3 regions of the Blastococcus sp. SYSU D00868 genome follow, and region 2 is predicted to be linked to each of the others. Evidence: riboswitches for the same ligand, from Rfam matches in the RefSeq annotation. Region 2 holds a riboswitch; each other region holds the start of a gene.

Region 1 (5,730 bases), on a different contig from region 2:
GCCCGGGCGGCCCCGTCGGAGGAGAGACGGACCACCGGCCGGGAAGTCATCGGCCCGGGGTGTGATGCGCGCCGTCCGGGCAGCGGGGACCCTCGGAGCCGTGACCTCCCCGCGCCCGCCGTGGTCGTCCCGCCGGCGGCGCACGCTGGTGGTCCTGGCCCTGGCCGCCGTCCTGCTCGGGCTGGCCGGCATCGCCCTGCCCGACCAGTACGGCGTCGCCTCGGTGTTCCTCGCCGCGCTGGCCGCGTTCCTGCTGGTGGTGGCGGTCGTCGTGTTCGTCGCCATCCCCGGGCCGGGCACCGTCGACGTCCTGCTGCGCTCGCTGACCATCTCGGGCGCGGCGCTGGTGGTCGCCGTCCTGCTGGTGCTCTCCACCGCCGGGGAGCCGCTGCGCTGGGTGTGGGTGCTGGCCGCGCTGGCCGCCGCCGGCTGGGTGGGGACGGCGTTCTGGCTGACCCGCCGCGACGGCCCCGCCGGCTGACGGGCGACACTGCCGGGGTGGAGCTCCCCCCGGCGCTGTACCTGCCCGACGACGGCGGCCACCCCGGCCGGTTCACGGCCACGGCGCTCACGATCGGCCCCTGGGAGCCGGACGTGCAGCACGCCGGGCCGCCCGCGGCACTGCTGGCCCGCGCGGTGGAGCGGGCGGGCGGCCTGCCGGGCGGGCAGACGGTCCGGCTGGCCTACGACATCCTCGGGCCGGTGCCGGTCGGGCCGGTCCGGGTGGCGTCGCGGGTGCTGCGGCCCGGGCGGCGGGTCGAGCTGGTCGAGGCGACGCTCGAGGCCGACGGCCGGGCGTGCATGCGGGCGACCGCGTGGCGGATGCGCACCCGGGAGACGTCGCCGGTCGACGTCCTCGCCCCGGACGCGCCGCACCCCACCGGGCCGGAGGACGGCCGGGCCGAGGTGCCCGGCGTCTTCGCCACCGACGTGGCCTACCACCGCGCGCTGGAGTGGCGGTTCACCGCCGGCTCGTTCAACTCCCCCGGTCCGGCGGCCGCCTGGACCCGTCCGCTGGCGCCGCTCGTCGCCGGCGAGCCGATCACCCCGCTGGAGCACCTGCTGGTGATGACCGACGCGGCCAGCGGCATCTCCGCCGAGCTGGACTGGTCGCGGGCCACCTTCGCCAACGTCGACCTGACCGTCTCGCTGTACCGGCCGCCGGCCGGCGAGTGGCTGGCCATGGACGCCACCACCGCGCTCGGCCCGGCCGGCGCGGCGCAGTGCTTCGCCGACCTGTTCGACGGCACCGGCCGGATCGGCCGGTCGGCGGCGTCGCTGTTCGTCGAGCCCCGCTGAGCGGCCCCGCAGCGGACTGGCCGGTCCGCCGGGGGGGCGGGAGGGTGGACGCCGACCCCGCCCCCGGCCCGGCGAGAGAGGACGCGCGTGCAACCGCTGGAGGACCTGCTGGAGTGGCTCGCGGGCCGCGGCCTGGAGATCGTGCTGATCATCCTGGCCTCGGTGCTGCTGGCCCGGTTCGTGGCCTGGGTGGGCAGCAAGATCACCGACAGCATCGACCGGCGCTCCACCGGCGGGGACGCGCTCGTCCGCTCCGAGGCGGCCAAGCACCGGCACTCGCTGACCCAGGTCATCACCTGGACGCTGATCGTCCTCGTCTACGCCGTCGCGGTCTTCTTCGTGCTCGACCGGCTGGGCGTCCCGGTCACCGGGCTGGTCGCGCCGGCCACCGTGCTCGGCGTCGGCCTCGGCTTCGGCGCCCAGCGGATCGTCGGCGACGTCCTGGCCGGGTTCTTCATCATCACCGAGCGGCAGTACGGCTTCGGCGACGTCGTCGCGATCGCCGTCACCGGCGCCGCGGAGCCGGCCAACGGGACGGTCGAGGACGTCACGCTGCGGGTCACCCGGGTCCGCTCGCCCAACGGCGAGGTCATCACCGTCCCGAACGGGCAGATCGTCAAGGTCGTCAACCTCTCCCGCGACTGGGCGCGCGCGGTGATCGACGTCCCGGTGCCGACCAGCGTCGACGTCAACCGGGCCAACGAGCTGCTGCGCGAGGTGGGCCGGGAGGCGTTCGCCGACCCGCACCTGCGGCAGCTGCTGCTCGACGAGCCGACCGTGATGGGCGTGGAGAGCCTCGGCCTGGAGGAGGTCAACGTCCGGGTGGTCGCCCGCACGCTGCCGGGCAAGCAGTTCGAGGTCGGCCGCGACCTGCGCGCCCGCATCGTCCTGGCGTTCCGCCGGCTGGGCGTCGCCGTGCCGGTGGCCGACGGCGACGGGCAGGCCGGGAACGGCGTCCGGTCGGAGGCCCGCCGGTGACCGGCCCCACCCCGGACCCCGGCCGGGAGCCCGGCGCGCGGCCGGAACCCGCCCCGTCCATGCCGACGGCCCCCGCGCCGACCATGTCCACGGCCCCGGCCGAGGGCCCGCGCCGCTGGTGGGCGGCGATCCCGCGGCGGCTGGGCCGGGCACGCACGTCGACCGTCGTCCTCGCCGTGCTGTTCGTGTCGCTCGGGCTGCTCTACCTCTACGTCCGCCCCGAGACGACCGACCCCGCGCCGGCCGGGGAGACCTCCGAGGTCGTCCCCGCGCCGGCTCCCACCACCGAGCCCACCGAGCCGGCGCCGACGACCGAGCCGGAGACCGCGTCGCCGACGGGCACGCGGCCGACGACGACCGCCCCCTCCACCACCGGCGGCTCCGACGAGGAGGAGGCGACGCCGGCGGAGGAGACCCCCACCGCCGAGCCTCCGCCGACCTCGTCGGAGCCGACCGCCACCCGCACCCCCACCGGCACCCGCGCCCCCACCAGCGGGACCAGCTCCGCGCCGACCGGCTGAGGGGCCCGCGGGACCCCTGTGACGGGCGGTGCGCGGCGGCCGCTAGATTCCGGCTGGCTCACGAGAGGCAGTGACAAGCACCTGGCTGGCTGCCCGGCAACCTCTACTCCGTCCGAGGTGCTCCAGGGGAAGAGCCGGTCGGACGGCGCCCGCCGCCCGGCAAGACGGAGTCCCCGGTGCGCCGCCGGGCCTCCCGACCGAGAGGAGACCGGCGCATGACCGACCCGCAGAGCTGGAGCTTCGAGACCCGGCAGATCCACGCCGGCACGAGCCCGGACCCGACGACCGGGGCCCGCGCCCTGCCGATCTACGCGACGACGAGCTACCAGTTCCGCGACGCCCAGCACGCCGCCGACCTGTTCGCGCTGGCCGAGATGGGCAACATCTACACGCGGATCATGAACCCGACGCAGGACGCGCTGGAGCAGCGCGTGGCGTCGCTGGAGGGCGGCGTCGCGGCGCTCGCCGTCTCCAGCGGCCAGGCCGCCGAGACCCTGGCGATCCTGAACGTCGCCGAGGCCGGCAGCCACATCGTGGCGTCGGCGTCGCTGTACGGCGGCACCTACAACCTGCTGCACCACTCGCTGCCCAAGCTGGGCGTCACGGTGTCCTTCGTCGAGGACCCCGACGACCCGGAGAACTGGCAGTCGCTGGTCCAGGAGAACACCAAGGCCTTCTACGCCGAGACGATCGGCAACCCGAAGGGCGACGTCCTCGACATCAGCGCGGTCTCCGAGGTCGCGCACCGCAACGGCGTCCCGCTGATCGTCGACAACACCATCGCCACGCCCTACCTGATCCGGCCGATCGAGTTCGGCGCCGACGTCGTCGTCCACTCGGCGACCAAGTACCTGGGCGGGCACGGCACCGCGATCGCCGGCCTGATCGTCGACTCGGGCAACTTCGACTGGACCAGCGGCAAGTTCCCCGGCTTCACCGAGCCCGACCCGACCTACCACGGCGTCGTCTACGCCGACCTCGGCGCGCCGGCCTACGCGCTCAAGGCCCGGGTGCAGCTGCTGCGCGACCTCGGCCCGGCGATCAGCCCGTTCAACGCCTTCCTCGTGGTGCAGGGCATCGAGACGCTGTCGCTGCGGATGGAGCGCCACGTCGCCAACGCTCAGCGGGTGGCCGAGTTCCTCGAGGGCCACGACGCCGTCGACCGGGTCAACTACCCCGGCCTGGCGTCCTCCCCGTGGCACGCCGCGCAGCAGAAGTACGCGCCCCGCGGCGCGGGCGCGGTGCTGACCTTCGAGCTGCACGGCGGCGTGGAGGCCGGCAAGCGCTTCGTCGACGCCCTGGAGCTGCACAGCCACGTGGCCAACATCGGCGACGTGCGCAGCCTGGTGATCCACCCGGCGTCGACCACCCACTCGCAGCTCACGCCCGAGGAGCAGCTGACCACCCGGGTCACCCCGGGCCTGGTGCGCCTCGCCGTGGGCCTGGAGGGGATCGAGGACATCCTCGCCGACCTGGAGGCCGGCTTCCGCGCCGCCAAGGAGGCCTGACGTGCCCGGGGTCCGGGACGCCGGCCCGGCGTCCCGGACCCCACCGCGCACCGGCGGTTGGCGGGACGGCGACCCGGCCGGGGACCGGCTGTTCCTCGACCTGGACACGGTCCTGGAGGGGCCGCTCGCCCTGGAGCGCGGCGGGGTGCTGCCCGGCGTCCGCGTCGCCTACGAGACGTGGGGGACGCTCGCGCCCGACGGCGGCAACGCCGTGCTGGTCGAGCACGCCCTGACCGGCGACAGCCACCTGGCCGGCCCGGCCGGGCCGGGGCACCCCACGCCCGGCTGGTGGGAGGGGCTGGTCGGGCCGGGCGCCCCGCTGGACACCGACCGGCTGTTCGTCGTCTGCGCCAACGTGCTCGGCGGCTGCCAGGGCACCACCGGCCCCTCCTCGACCGCGCCGGACGGCGCCCCCTGGGGCTCCCGCTTCCCGGCGGTGACGGTCGCCGACCAGGTGGCGGTGGAGGCGGCGCTGGCCGACGCGCTCGGCGTCCGCCGCTGGGCCGCGGTGCTGGGCGGCTCGATGGGCGGGATGCGCGCGCTGGAGTGGGCCGTCGCGCACCCCGATCGGGTCGGTGCGCTGTTCTTCCTCGCCTCCGGCGCCGCGGTGACCGCCGACCAGCTGGGCACCCAGACGACCCAGCAGACGGCGATCCGCAGCGACCCCGCCTGGGCCGGCGGCGACCACCTCCCCGCCCCCGGACCGGTCGCCGGGCTCGGCGTCGCCCGGCGGATCGCCCACCTCACCTACCGCAGCGACCTGGAGCTGGAGGAGCGGTTCGGCGCCGTCGTGCAGGACGACGGCCGGTTCGCCGTCGCCTCCTACCTCGACCACCACGCCGCCAAGCTGGTCGCCCGCTTCGACGCCGGCAGCTACGTGGTGCTCACCGAGTCGATGAACACCTGGGACGTCGGCCGCGGGCGGGGCGGCGTCGAGGCGGCGCTGGCCCGGGTGACCGCGCGGGCGGTGGTGGCCGGCGTGGACAGCGACCGGCTCTACCCCCTGGCGCTGCAGCAGCGGGTGGCCGACGCGCTCGGCGTCCCGCTGCGGGTCGTCTCCTCGCCGTACGGGCACGACGGGTTCCTCATCGAGGTCGACGCCGTCGGCGCGCTGGTCCGCGAGCTGCTGGGCACCTGACCCGCCTCGACGAGATCTGCACACTCGTCGCCAGCAGGCCCTGAGGGCGACGAGTGTGCAGATCTCGCGGCGGCTCAGATGAGGCCGTGGGCGTGCACCGCCTCGGCCACCTCCAGGAAGCCCGCGACGTTCGCGCCGAGCACCAGGTCGCCCGGGGCGCCGTACTCCTCGGCGGTGGCGTGGCAGCGGGCGTGGATGGCCCGCATGATCTCCTCCAGCCGCGCCTCGCTGTGCTCGAACGTCCAGCGGTCGCGGGAGGCGTTCTGCTGCATCTCCAGCGCCGAGG
Region 2 (5,730 bases):
CCGCCGCGTCGAGCTGCTCGGCGAGATGGAGGAGAAGAACGCCGACGTCGAGGCCGCGCTGGCCGAGTACCGGCCGTTCGTCGTCGACCCCGACGCGATCGCGAAGTACGAGAGCGCCCGCGAGGAGTTCCTGTCCACCAGCGCCACCCAGCTGTTCCCCGCCGCCGACAGCGGCGACCTCGCCCTCTACGCGCAGGTCTACCGCGAGGTCTCCAGCCCGCTGCTGACCGACATCGCCGACGGGCTCGAGGAGGAGGGCCTGGCGCAGTCGGCGCAGGCCGTCGCCCGCAACGCCGCCAGCGAGGACGACGCGAGCAACGCCATCACGCTGCTGCTGGTCACCTCGCTGACCGCCGTGGTGCTCGCCGTCGGGCTGACCGTGGTCGTCGTCCGCCGGATGGTCCGCAACCTGCAGGCCGTGCAGCGCTCCGCCGAGGCCCTGGCCGCCGGCGACCTGACCGTGGCCGTCTCCGTCGACGGCGCGGACGAGGTGGGCCGCATGGCCGCCGCGCTCGATTCCGCCCAGCAGAGCCTGCGCGGCGTCATGGCCACGGTGGTCGGCGCGGCGGACGCGGTGGCGGCGTCGTCGGAGGAGCTGTCGGCGTCCTCGGCGCAGATCTCGGCCTCGGCGGGCGAGACCTCGGCGCAGTCCGGGGTGGTGGCCGGCGCCGCCGAGGAGGTGTCGCGCAGCGTGGCGACCGTGGCCGCGGGCGCGGAGCAGATGGGCGCCTCGATCCGGGAGATCGCGACCAACGCCGCCGAGGCCTCGGAGGTCGCGCACCGCGCCGTCACGGCGGCCGAGACGACGACCGCCACCGTGGCGAAGCTGGGGGAGTCCTCTGCGGAGATCGGCAACGTCGTGAAGGTGATCACGAGCATCGCGGAGCAGACGAACCTCCTCGCCCTCAACGCCACCATCGAGGCCGCCCGCGCAGGCGAGGCCGGCAAGGGCTTCGCCGTCGTCGCCAACGAGGTCAAGGAGCTGGCCCAGGAGACGGCGAAGGCCACCGAGGACATCGCCCGGCGGGTGCAGGCCATCCAGGGCGACACCACCGCCGCGGTCGCGGCGATCGGGGAGATCAGCTCGATCGTCGCCCAGATCTCCGACCGGCAGACCACCATCGCCAGCGCGGTGGAGGAGCAGACCGCCACCACCAACGAGATGGCGCGGTCGGTCGCCGAGGCGGCGCAGGGCTCCGGTCAGATCGCCGACAACATCACCGGCGTCTCCACCGCCGCCGACTCCACCACCCAGGCGCTCGCCCAGACCCGCACCGCCGTCGACGAGCTGTCGCGGATGGCGTCGGACCTGCGCAGCACCGTCGGCCGCTTCACCTACTGAGGAAGGACCGCCCCCTCGGCGAGATCTGCACACTCGTCACCATCGACGGCTGATGGCGTCGACTGTGCAGATCTCGTCGAGGGGGGCGGGGTCAGCGGGCCAGGCGGGCGCCGAGGCGGGCCAGCCGCTCGGCGGCCTCGGTGAGGACGGCGTCCTGCTTGCAGAACGCGAACCGCACCAGGGACGGCGCCGCGTCCTGGTCGTCGTGGAACACCCGCACCGGCACGCCCACCACGCCGGCCAGCTGCGGCAGGTCCCAGCACAGCGCCATCGAGTCGGTGTAGCCCAGCGGCGCGGCGTCGGCGGTGACGAAGTAGGTGCCGTCCGGCCGGTTCACTGCGAAGCCCGCCGCGGTCAGCCCGGCCACGAGCAGGTCGCGCTTGCGGGCGAGGTCGGCGCGCAGCCCGTCGAAGTACTCGTCGGGCAGGGCCAGCGCCCGGGCCACGGCCGGCTGGAACGGGCCGCTGCCGACGTAGGTGAGGAACTGCTTGACCGCCCGGACGGCGGCGACGAGCTCCGTCGGACCGTGCACCCAGCCGACCTTCCAGCCGGTCACCGAGAACGTCTTGCCGGCCGAGGAGATGGTCAGCGTCCGCTCGGCCATCCCCGGCAGCGTCGCGATCGACAGGTGCGGGACGCCGTAGGTCATGTGCTCGTAGACCTCGTCGGCGACGACGACCGCGTCGTGCTCGGCGGCCAGCCGGGCGACCAGCTCGAGCTCGGCGCGGGTGAAGACCTTGCCGGTCGGGTTGTGCGGGGTGTTGAGCAGCACCAGCCTGGTGCGGGGCGTGAACGCCGCCCGCAGCGCCGCCTCGTCGACGGCGAAGTCCGGCGAGCGCAGCACCACGGTCCGCCGGGTGGCCCCGGCGAGCGCGACGGTGGCGGCGTAGCTGTCGTAGTAGGGCTCGAAGGTCACCACCTCGTCGCCGGGGGTGGTGAGCGCGAGGACGGCGGCGGCGATCGCCTCGGTCGCGCCGACGGTGACCAGGACGTCGCCCGGGTCCACCCGCAGCCCGCGGAAGCGCGCCTGGTGGGCGGCGACCGCCTCCCGCAGCTCGGCGACGCCGGGGCCGGGCGGGTACTGGTTGGCGCCGCCGCGGATCGCGCCGACGGCGTCCTCCAGCAGCGAGTCGGGCCCGTCGGTGTCCGGGAAGCCCTGGCCCAGGTTGATCGCCCCGGTGCGTACCGCCAGCGCCGACATCTCGGCGAACACCGTGGTGGCGAAGGGCTGCATCCGCTCGGTGAGCGCGGCGCTGGGCAGGGTCACGGCGGCCAGTCTCCCACCGGCGGCTGCGGCCGGACGGCGTCCCACTGAGTGGACCGCCGTCCCGGGCTGCGGGACGGTCGGCGGAGGGCCGCCGCCCTCCCGGGGGCCGGGCGCGTGTAAGTTCTCGACCGGTCCTGAGCGCCAGCGTCAAGCCCCGGCTCGCTGGCCGGCAACCCTCTCCGTCGCGGGGTGCTTCCGGGTGACGACCAGACCTGGACACCGTGTCCCGGTAAGGACGAGGAGGATCGGGTGGACGCCGAGGCCGCCCCCCTCCGGCCGGACCGGTCACGGTGTCGCCCGACCAGCGCGCACGCCGCGCCCGCTCCCAGGGAGACCCGATGAACCTCGTCCACAGCCGGGGCCGGCTGCCCGCGCTGGCCCTCGTGGCCCTCGCGGGCCTCACGGCCTGCTCCGACAGCGACTCCGGCGGGGGGAGCGGCGACGGCGGCGACTCCGCCGGCTCGATCATCGTGATCACCCCCAACCCGGTCGGCGGCAACAACTTCCTCGAGCTCGCGATCGAGGGCGCCCAGCGGGTCGCCGACGAGGAGGGGCTGGAGCTCGACGTCTTCGAGAGCAACGACCCGACGTCGATCCAGCAGAACGTCGAGGCCGCCGTCCGCGAGCAGCCCGACATCGTCATCGGCCTGACCTTCTCCCTGCAGGACGCCTTCGCCACGGTGCCGGTCGACAACCCCGACCAGCAGTTCCTGCTCGTCGACGGCTGCCCGGACCCGCAGCCGGACAACGTCACCTGCGCCGCCTTCCGCGAGCACGAGGCCACCTACCTGGCCGGCGTCGAGGCCGGGCTCCTCACCCAGTCGGGCCAGATCGGCGTCGTCGCCGCCCTCGACACCCCGTTCATCCGCCGCTGGGTCGACCCCTTCCTGGCCGGCGCGCAGAGCGTGAACCCCACCGTCGCCTCCACCCCGCTGTTCGTCGGCGGCGACAACCCCTTCGGTGACCCGGCGCGCGGCGGGGCGCAGGCGCAGGTGCTCGCCGACGGCGGGGCCGACCAGGTGCTGCTCGCCGCCTCCGGCAGCAACGTCGGCGCCTTCGAGGTCGCCGCGTCCGGCGCCTTCCAGGCCTACGGCGTCGACGTGAACGAGTGCGGCTCGGCCCCGGGCCAGGTCGTCGACAACGTCATCAAGAACGTCGACGTCGCGCTGGAGGAGTCGGTCCGCTCCATCCTGGACGGCGACAGCGGCGGCTCGCAGGTCTACGGCCTGGCCGAGGACGGCGTGGGCCTGACCGCCTTCGCCGACGACGTGGCCGACTCCGGCTGCCTGATCGCCGACCGCCCGGACGTCATCGAGCAGCTCGAGGGCATCCGCCAGCAGATCATCGACGGCACGATCACCGTGGACGACCCGGCCGCTGGATGACCGGCAGCACGACCGACGCGCGCTCGGCCGCGGGGGCTCCCCCCGCGGCCGAGCTGCGCGGCATCACCAAGCGCTTCGGCCCCGTCGTCGCCGTCGACGGCGTGGACCTGGTCCTCGAGCGCGGCACCGTGCACGCCGTCGTCGGGGAGAACGGGGCCGGCAAGTCCACCCTGATGTCGGTGCTCTACGGCCTGCACCGGCCCGACGCCGGGCAGGTGCTGCGCGACGGCCGCGAGGTGCGGCTGTCCTCGCCGCTGGACGCCATCGCCGCCGGCCTGGGCATGGTGCACCAGCACTTCCGGCTGTTCGGCTCGCTGAGCGTGGCCGAGAACGTCGTCTACCGCGCCGAGCCGGCCCGCTTCGGGGTGCTGGACCGGCGGGCCGCCGAGCGGCGGGTGGCGGAGCTCTCCGCCCGCATCGGCCTGGACGTCGACCCCACCGCCCGCGTCGACACGCTGCCCCTCGGCGTCCGCCAGCGGGTGGAGATCCTCAAGGCGCTGCACCGGCAGGCCGAGGTGCTCATCCTCGACGAGCCGACCGCCGTGCTCACCCCCGGCGAGGTCGACTCGCTGTTCGCCGTCGTCCGGCGGATGGCCGAGCAGGGGACGACGGTCGCCCTGGTCACCCACAAGGTCCGCGAGGTGCTCGAGGCGACCGACCGGGTCACCGTGCTGCGCGACGGCGCCGTCACCGCCCGGCTCACCACCCGCGACACCACCGCCGGCGAGATCGTCGAGGCGATGATCGGCCGCGGGCTCGTCCCCGCCGTCAACCCGCGCGGCGCCGTCACCGGCGACCCGGTGCTCGAGGTGACCGGCCTGCGGATGCCCGCCGCGCCCGGCGCCAGCCGCGTGCAGGACGTCTCGCTGCGCGTGCACCCCGGCGAGGTCGTCGGCATCGCCGGGGTCTCCGGCAACGGCCAGCGGGAGCTGGTGGAGGCCGTCGTCGGCCTGCGCACCCCGCAGGCGGGCGTCGTCCGGCTGCACGGCCGCGACCTGGCCGGCCTCGGCATCCGCGAGCGCCGCGCGCGGGGCGTCGCCTACGTGCCCGAGGACCGCCCCGGCGTGGGCACCGCCGCCGCGCTGCCGGTGGCCGACAACCTGGCGCTGGGCCACCACCGCACCCCGCCGATCGCCCGCCGCGGCCGGCTCTCCCCGCGGGCGATGCGCACCCAGGCCGCCGAGCTGGTCGCCCGGCTGGGCGTGAAGACCGCCGGGGTGACCGTGCCGCTGAGCTCGCTGTCCGGCGGCAACGCGCAGAAGGTCGTGCTCGCCCGCGAGCTGCACCACGAGGCGCCGCTGCTGGTGGTCGAGCAGCCCACGCAGGGCGTCGACGTCGGCGCCGGCGAGGAGATCCACCGGCTGCTGCTGGAGTACCGCGCCCGCGGCGGCGCGGTGCTGCTCGTCTCCTACGAGATCAGCGAGCTGCGCGCGCTCGCCGACCGGGTGCTGGTCATGCTGGACGGCGCGGTGACCGCGGAGCTGGACGCCGCCGACGCCACCGACGAGGTGCTCGGCGCGGCGATGGTGCACGGGGACGCCGGTGTGGCCGCCGCGGGGAGCGGCGCGACCGCCGCCGGGGGAGGAGCAGCGTGACCGCGCTCGCGCAGCGGCTGCGGCTGCAGGCCCCCGCCGCCCTGGTGCCGCTCGGCGCCGTCGTCGTCGCGCTGCTGGTCGGCGCGGTGGTCATGCTCGCCGCCGGGGTCGACCCGCTGCTCGGCTACGACGCGATGGTTC
Region 3 (5,730 bases), on a different contig from region 2:
CGGCGACCAGCTGGCCCACGGCGGCGTCCAGCCCCGCGACCGGGACCACCGCGTTCGCCAGGCCCAGGGCCAGCGCCTCGGCGGCCGGGACCGGCCGCCCCGTCAGGCACAGCTCCATCGCCCGCGAGTAGCCGACCAGCTCGGTGAGCGTGCTGGTGCCGGTGAGGTCGGGCACGAGGCCCAGCGTCACCTCCGGCAGCCGCAGGCTGGCGTCCTCGGTGAGCACCCGCAGGTCGCAGGCCAGCGCCAGCTGCGCGCCCGCGCCGATGGCGTGCCCCTGCACCGCCGCCACCGAGACGATCCCCGGCGAGCGCAGCCACCGGAAGCCGGCCTGGTAGCCGCGGATCCGCTCCTGCGCCAGGTCGGCCGGGATCCGCCCCAGCTCGCCCAGCCCCCCGGAGGTCGAGGGGTCGGCGCTGAACAGGCTGCGGTCCAGCCCCGCGGAGAACGAGCGCCCCTCGCCGCGGACCACCACGACGCGCACGTCGTCGTCCAGCGACGCCCCGACGGCGGCCAGCGCCGTCCACGTGGCCGGGGTCTGCGCGTTGAGCTGGTCGGGGCGGTCCAGCGTGACGGTGAGGACGGCGCCGTCCCGCGCCGTCCGCACCCACCCGTCGGCGAGACCCGCGGTCACGCCTCCTTCTTGCTGTTGCGGTTCGCTCCCCCACGGCTGCGCAGGCTCGCACCCGACTCCGACAGGAGCCGGTGGACGAAGCCGTAGGAGCGGTTCGTCGAGGTGGCCAGCGACCGGATGCTCTCCCCCTCGTCGTACCGCTTGCGCAGCTCGTCGGCCAGCGAGGTGCGGTCCCCGCCGGTGATGCGCTTGCCCTTGCCGAGGTCCGCCGTGCTCGAGTCGGCCATGACTCCCCTCCGTCAGCAGCCGCCGCGCGACGGTGCGCCAGTGCCCGTCCGGACCGCTGCTCGTCCCCTTGGCGCCGCCGTCCCGCTGACCGCGACATCCCGCGACACATGATCACCCAGGGGCACCGGGCGCGCGCGGCGAACCCGGGCGGTTCCGCTGCGGGTACCGGCGCGGCGCGATCCCCGGCATGGCCGGAGCAGGCGCCCCACGCCACCACGGGATCGACCACGTCGAGCCGGCGGTGACCGACCTCGACCGACCCTGGCTGCCGTCGCCGCGCACGGCGGGCCGTCGGTTCCCCTCCAGCGAGCCCGACGGCACCGAGCACGGCGTCCGGGCCGAGCGGTAGTGGAGTCGCCGGGTGACGGTTCCCGTCACCCGGCGACTGCGCTACAGGCTGGCGCGGACCGCCTGGGCCCAGCCCTCGCCCATCGCGGCCCCGGTGACGGCGGCGTTCGGGACGGCGTCCAGGCGATCGGCCATCCCGTCGACCTCGGCGCCGTTCGCGGTGATCCACAGCCGGCCCACCGCGGGCGCCATCTCCAGGTCGCTCACGCTGTCGCCGATCGCCACCGCCTCGGCCGGGTCGATCCCGCGACGCTCGAGGTCCCAGGCGATGGCGAGGCCCTTGGAGATGCCGCGCGGCATGAGGTGGTAGACCCGCGGCGGCGCCGGATCGGGGTCCAGCGTCATCCGGGAGGTCGGCAGGATCGCGCCGTTGTCCTTGAGGGTCAGCCAGCCGAACCCCCGCTCCGCCAGCTCGGCGTCGACGGCCAGCGGGTCGACCCGGCCGCGCAGCAGCGCGTCGGTCTCGTGCGTCGAGTGCCACGGCGCGTGCCACTCCAGCCGGCCGGGGTGGCGGGCCATCAGCTCCTCGACGACGCCGGCCTCGGCCATCACGTCCATCGGCGTGCGGCCGGCGTGCTCGGCGGGCAGCTCGCCGGTGAGCCGGTGCGTGCCGCGGCCGCCGTCCCAGCTGACCACCGCGCCCAGCTCGGCGATGGCGCCGTCGGCGGCGAAGATCCGCGCCGCCTCCACCACCTGCTCGAAGGTCCGGCCGCTGACCAGCACCAGCGCGACGCCCGCCCGGTGCAGCTCGAGCAGCGCGGTGGCCGGGTCGGCGGTCAGCTCGCGGCCCGCGGTGTGCCAGAAGGAGCCGCGCGGGCCCACCATCGTGCCGTCGATGTCGGTGTAGACGATGCGCGTGGCCACCCGCGCAGTCTGGCCGCGCGCGGGACCGCGGGCCGACCCGGGTAGGCTCGCGGCGTTCCACTCATCCAGAGGGGCAGAGGGACACGGCCCGACGAAGCCCCGGCAACCGCCAGCTGCGCACCCGCGCGGCGGCAGGTGCCAATTCCGTCCCGCGCGGCTCGACGGCCCGACGCGGGGAAGATGAGGAGGTAGTCGTCGCATGACCCTGACCGCTCCCGGCTCCACCCAGGCCGACTCGAGCGCCGGCGGCCCCGTGCCGCCGTGTCCCGCCCGCGGCCTGGTGTGCCGCAACTGCGGCGCCACCTTCGGGCTGATCGCCGAGCACGCGTGCGCCGAGTGCTTCGGCCCGCTCGAGGTCGACTACGACCCCGAGCTGATGAAGGCGGTGACCCGGGAGCAGATCGAGGCCGGGCCGCAGAACATCTGGCGCTACGTCGCGCTGCTGCCGGTGGGCCAGGACCCGGCCGGCCGCGTCTCGCTGGACCCCGGCATGACCCCGCTCGTGCGCGCCGACCGGCTCGCCGCGGAGCTGGGCCTCACCGGCGGGCTGTGGGTCAAGGACGACTCGGCCAACCCCACCCACTCGTTCAAGGACCGGGTGGTCAGCCTCGCGGCCACCGCCGCGAAGAAGCTCGGCTACACGAAGATCGCCGCGGCCTCGACGGGCAACCTGGCGAACTCGGTGGCCGCGCACGCCGCCCGCGTCGGCCTGCCCTCCTACGTGTTCATCCCCGCCGACCTCGAGCCCGGCAAGGTCGTGCAGTCGGCGGTCTACGGCCAGACGCTGGTCGCCGTCGACGGCTCCTACGACGACGTCAACCGGCTGACCAGCGAGCTCGCCGAGACCGACGAGTTCGAGGACACCGCCTTCGTCAACCAGAACGTGCGGCCCTACTACGCCGAGGGCTCCAAGACGATGGGCTACGAGATCGCCGAGCAGCTCGGCTGGCGGATCCCGGCCCAGGTCGTCATCCCGATGGCGTCGGGCTCGCTGCTGACCAAGGTGGACAAGGCCTTCCGCGAGCTGACCGCCGCCGGCATCGTCGAGGCCACCGAGTGGACGATCTTCGGTGCCCAGTCGGCCGGCTGCGACCCGATCGCCACGGCGTTCGAGAACGGCTGGGACGTCGTCAAGCCGGTCAGGCCCACCGGCATCGCCAAGTCGCTCAACATCGGCAACCCCGCCGACGGCCCGTACGCGCTGGACGCCATCCGCCGCACCGGCGGCTCGGTCGGCCGGGTCGGCGACGAGGAGATCGTCCAGGGCATCCGCGACCTGGCCCGGACCACCGGCGTCTTCGCCGAGACCGCGGGCGGGGTGACCGTCGCCGTCCTCCGGCAGCTGGTCGCCGACGGGCGGCTGGACCGGGCGAAGGAGACCGTCGTCCTCAACACCGGTGAGGGGCTCAAGACCCTCGACCCGCTGGAGCCGGTCGTCGGCCCCACCCACCGGGTGGAGCCCTCGCTGCGGTCGGTCCGCGCGGCGGGGCTCATCGCCTAGGGGATAGGCTCGTCCCCTGACCGGGTGGCGGAACGACGCCGTCCGCCGCCACGGGCCCGCGTCGCGCGCCGGACTGGTGTGTTCGACGTCTCCTTGTTGTACCTTCTCGCGCGGTTCGAGTTCCACGCACGTGTCCGACGGGCGGAAGAGCGAGTAACCCGGCTCCCGGTAGACGGGAGACCGTCCGCACGCACGAGACGTGGGAGCACACGTGGCACAGGGCACCGTGAAGTGGTTCAACGCCGAGAAGGGCTTCGGCTTCATCGCCGTCGACGGCGGCCAGGACGTCTTCGTCCACTACTCGGCCATCCAGATGGACGGCTACAAGAGCCTCGACGAGGGCCAGCGGGTCACGTTCGAGGTCGTGCAGGGCGAGAAGGGCCCGCAGGCCGACGGCGTCCGCGTCGCCTGAGTCCTCCGCAGTCCTCGCAGAGGCCCGGTCCCCGAACGGGGGCCGGGCCTCTGTCACGTTCGGGTGACGGGACGCTGGGAGTCGGGGACGGCAGGTGGCCGGGGTGGCACGGTCGCGGGGCCCCGAGGGTCCCCGACCGGGACACGGGTAGCGGCTCAGCGGCTCAGCGGCATTCGGGGACGGCACCTGACCGCGGTGCGGTCCGGAGGACCGCAGTGTCACCGCCGACCCCTCTCCTTGCACTCGCCGGTCCCGAGTGCCAGACTTTCGGTTGGCACTCGACAGTGCCGAGTGCCAATCAGGTCGGAACGGTGAGGCACTGGTGCGCGGGCCGACGGAGCGCCCGCCGTGCCGGTGTCGTCCGTCGCGGGCGCCGGTCCCGGCCGTGCAGCGATCCATGCATGGAGGACATCACCACATGGCCAAGATGATCGCCTTCGAGGAAGAGGCGCGCCGCGGCCTCGAGCGGGGCATGAACACCCTCGCCGACGCCGTCAAGGTGACGCTCGGCCCCAAGGGCCGCAACGTCGTCCTCGAGAAGAAGTGGGGCGCCCCCACGATCACCAACGACGGTGTCAGCATCGCCAAGGAGATCGAGCTCGAGGACCCGTGGGAGAAGATCGGCGCCGAGCTGGTCAAGGAGGTCGCGAAGAAGACCGACGACGTCGCGGGTGACGGCACCACCACCGCCACCGTGCTGGCCCAGGCGCTCGTCCGCGAGGGTCTGCGCAACGTCGCCGCCGGCGCCAACCCGATGGCCCTGAAGAAGGGCATCGAGAAGGCCGTCGCCTCGGTCACCGAGTACCTCCTCTCGACCGCCAAGGACGTCGAGACCAAGGAGCAGATCGCCGCGACCGCGTCGATCTCCGCCGCTGACCCGGCCATCGGCGAGCTCATCGCCGAGGCGATGGACAAGGTCGGCAAGGAGGGCGTGATCACGGTCGAGGAGAGCAACACCTTCGGCCTGGAGCTCGAGCTCACCGAGGGCATGCGCTTCGACAAGGGCTACATCTCGCCCTACTTCGTGACCGACACCGAGCGCATGGAGGCCGTCCTCGACGACCCGTACGTGCTCGTCGTCAACAGCAAGATCAGCTCGGTCAAGGACCTGCTCCCGCTGCTGGAGAAGGTCATGCAGTCGGGCAAGCCGCTGGCCATCATCGCCGAGGACGTCGAGGGCGAGGCCCTGGCGACCCTGGTCGTGAACAAGATCCGCGGGACCTTCAAGTCCGTCGCGGTGAAGGCCCCCGGCTTCGGTGACCGCCGCAAGGCCATGCTCGCCGACATCGCCATCCTCGCCGGTGGCCAGGTCATCAGCGAGGAGGTCGGCCTCAAGCTCGAGAACGCCGGTCTGGACCTGCTGGGCCGCGCCCGCAAGGTCGTCGTCACCAAGGACGAGACGACGATCGTCGAGGGCGCCGGTGACAGCGACCAGATCGCCGGCCGGGTGAACCAGATCCGCGCCGAGATCGAGAAGTCGGACTCCGACTACGACCGCGAGAAGCTGCAGGAGCGCCTGGCCAAGCTGGCCGGTGGCGTCGCCGTCATCAAGGCCGGCGCCGCGACCGAGGTCGAGCTCAAGGAGCGCAAGCACCGCATCGAGGACGCGGTGCGCAACGCCAAGGCCGCCGTCGAGGAGGGCATCGTCGCCGGTGGTGGCGTCGCCCTGGCGCAGGCCACCGCGGTCGCGTTCGAGAAGCTCGAGCTCGACGGTGACGAGGCGACCGGTGCCAACATCGTGCG

Evidence for each region. A riboswitch is a leader RNA that binds a small molecule or an ion and turns the genes downstream of it on or off. The one in region 2 is predicted to bind S-adenosylmethionine.
Region 1: another riboswitch for S-adenosylmethionine. It lies ahead of ACI79F_RS06120 (bifunctional o-acetylhomoserine/o-acetylserine sulfhydrylase); the one in region 2 lies ahead of ACI79F_RS09785 (BMP family ABC transporter substrate-binding protein).
Region 3: another riboswitch for S-adenosylmethionine. It lies ahead of thrC (threonine synthase); the one in region 2 lies ahead of ACI79F_RS09785 (BMP family ABC transporter substrate-binding protein).

The regions. Positions count from the first base shown of each region.
Region 1 covers NZ_JBJGZO010000005.1:54,054-59,783, reverse strand. The annotation lists gene ACI79F_RS06140 (hypothetical protein) at 101-481, shown strand; gene ACI79F_RS06135 (thioesterase family protein) at 499-1,299, shown strand; gene ACI79F_RS06130 (mechanosensitive ion channel family protein) at 1,387-2,277, shown strand; gene ACI79F_RS06125 (hypothetical protein) at 2,361-2,798, shown strand; SAM riboswitch class IV at 2,855-2,970, shown strand; gene ACI79F_RS06120 (bifunctional o-acetylhomoserine/o-acetylserine sulfhydrylase) at 3,014-4,306, shown strand; gene metX (homoserine O-acetyltransferase MetX) at 4,308-5,444, shown strand; gene gdhA (NADP-specific glutamate dehydrogenase) at 5,519-5,730, opposite strand, start outside.
Region 2 covers NZ_JBJGZO010000008.1:124,679-130,408, forward strand. The annotation lists gene ACI79F_RS09775 (methyl-accepting chemotaxis protein) at 1-1,342, shown strand, start outside; gene ACI79F_RS09780 (pyridoxal phosphate-dependent aminotransferase) at 1,434-2,609, opposite strand; SAM riboswitch class IV at 2,740-2,851, shown strand; gene ACI79F_RS09785 (BMP family ABC transporter substrate-binding protein) at 2,948-3,994, shown strand; gene ACI79F_RS09790 (ABC transporter ATP-binding protein) at 3,991-5,589, shown strand; gene ACI79F_RS09795 (ABC transporter permease) at 5,586-5,730, shown strand, end outside.
Region 3 covers NZ_JBJGZO010000033.1:3,555-9,284, forward strand. The annotation lists gene ACI79F_RS20655 (enoyl-CoA hydratase/isomerase family protein) at 1-634, opposite strand, end outside; gene ACI79F_RS20660 (helix-turn-helix domain-containing protein) at 631-861, opposite strand; gene ACI79F_RS20665 (hypothetical protein) at 1,050-1,211, shown strand; gene ACI79F_RS20670 (HAD-IIB family hydrolase) at 1,253-2,074, opposite strand; SAM riboswitch class I at 2,133-2,261, shown strand; gene thrC (threonine synthase) at 2,274-3,575, shown strand; gene ACI79F_RS20680 (cold-shock protein) at 3,787-3,987, shown strand; gene groL (chaperonin GroEL) at 4,406-5,730, shown strand, end outside.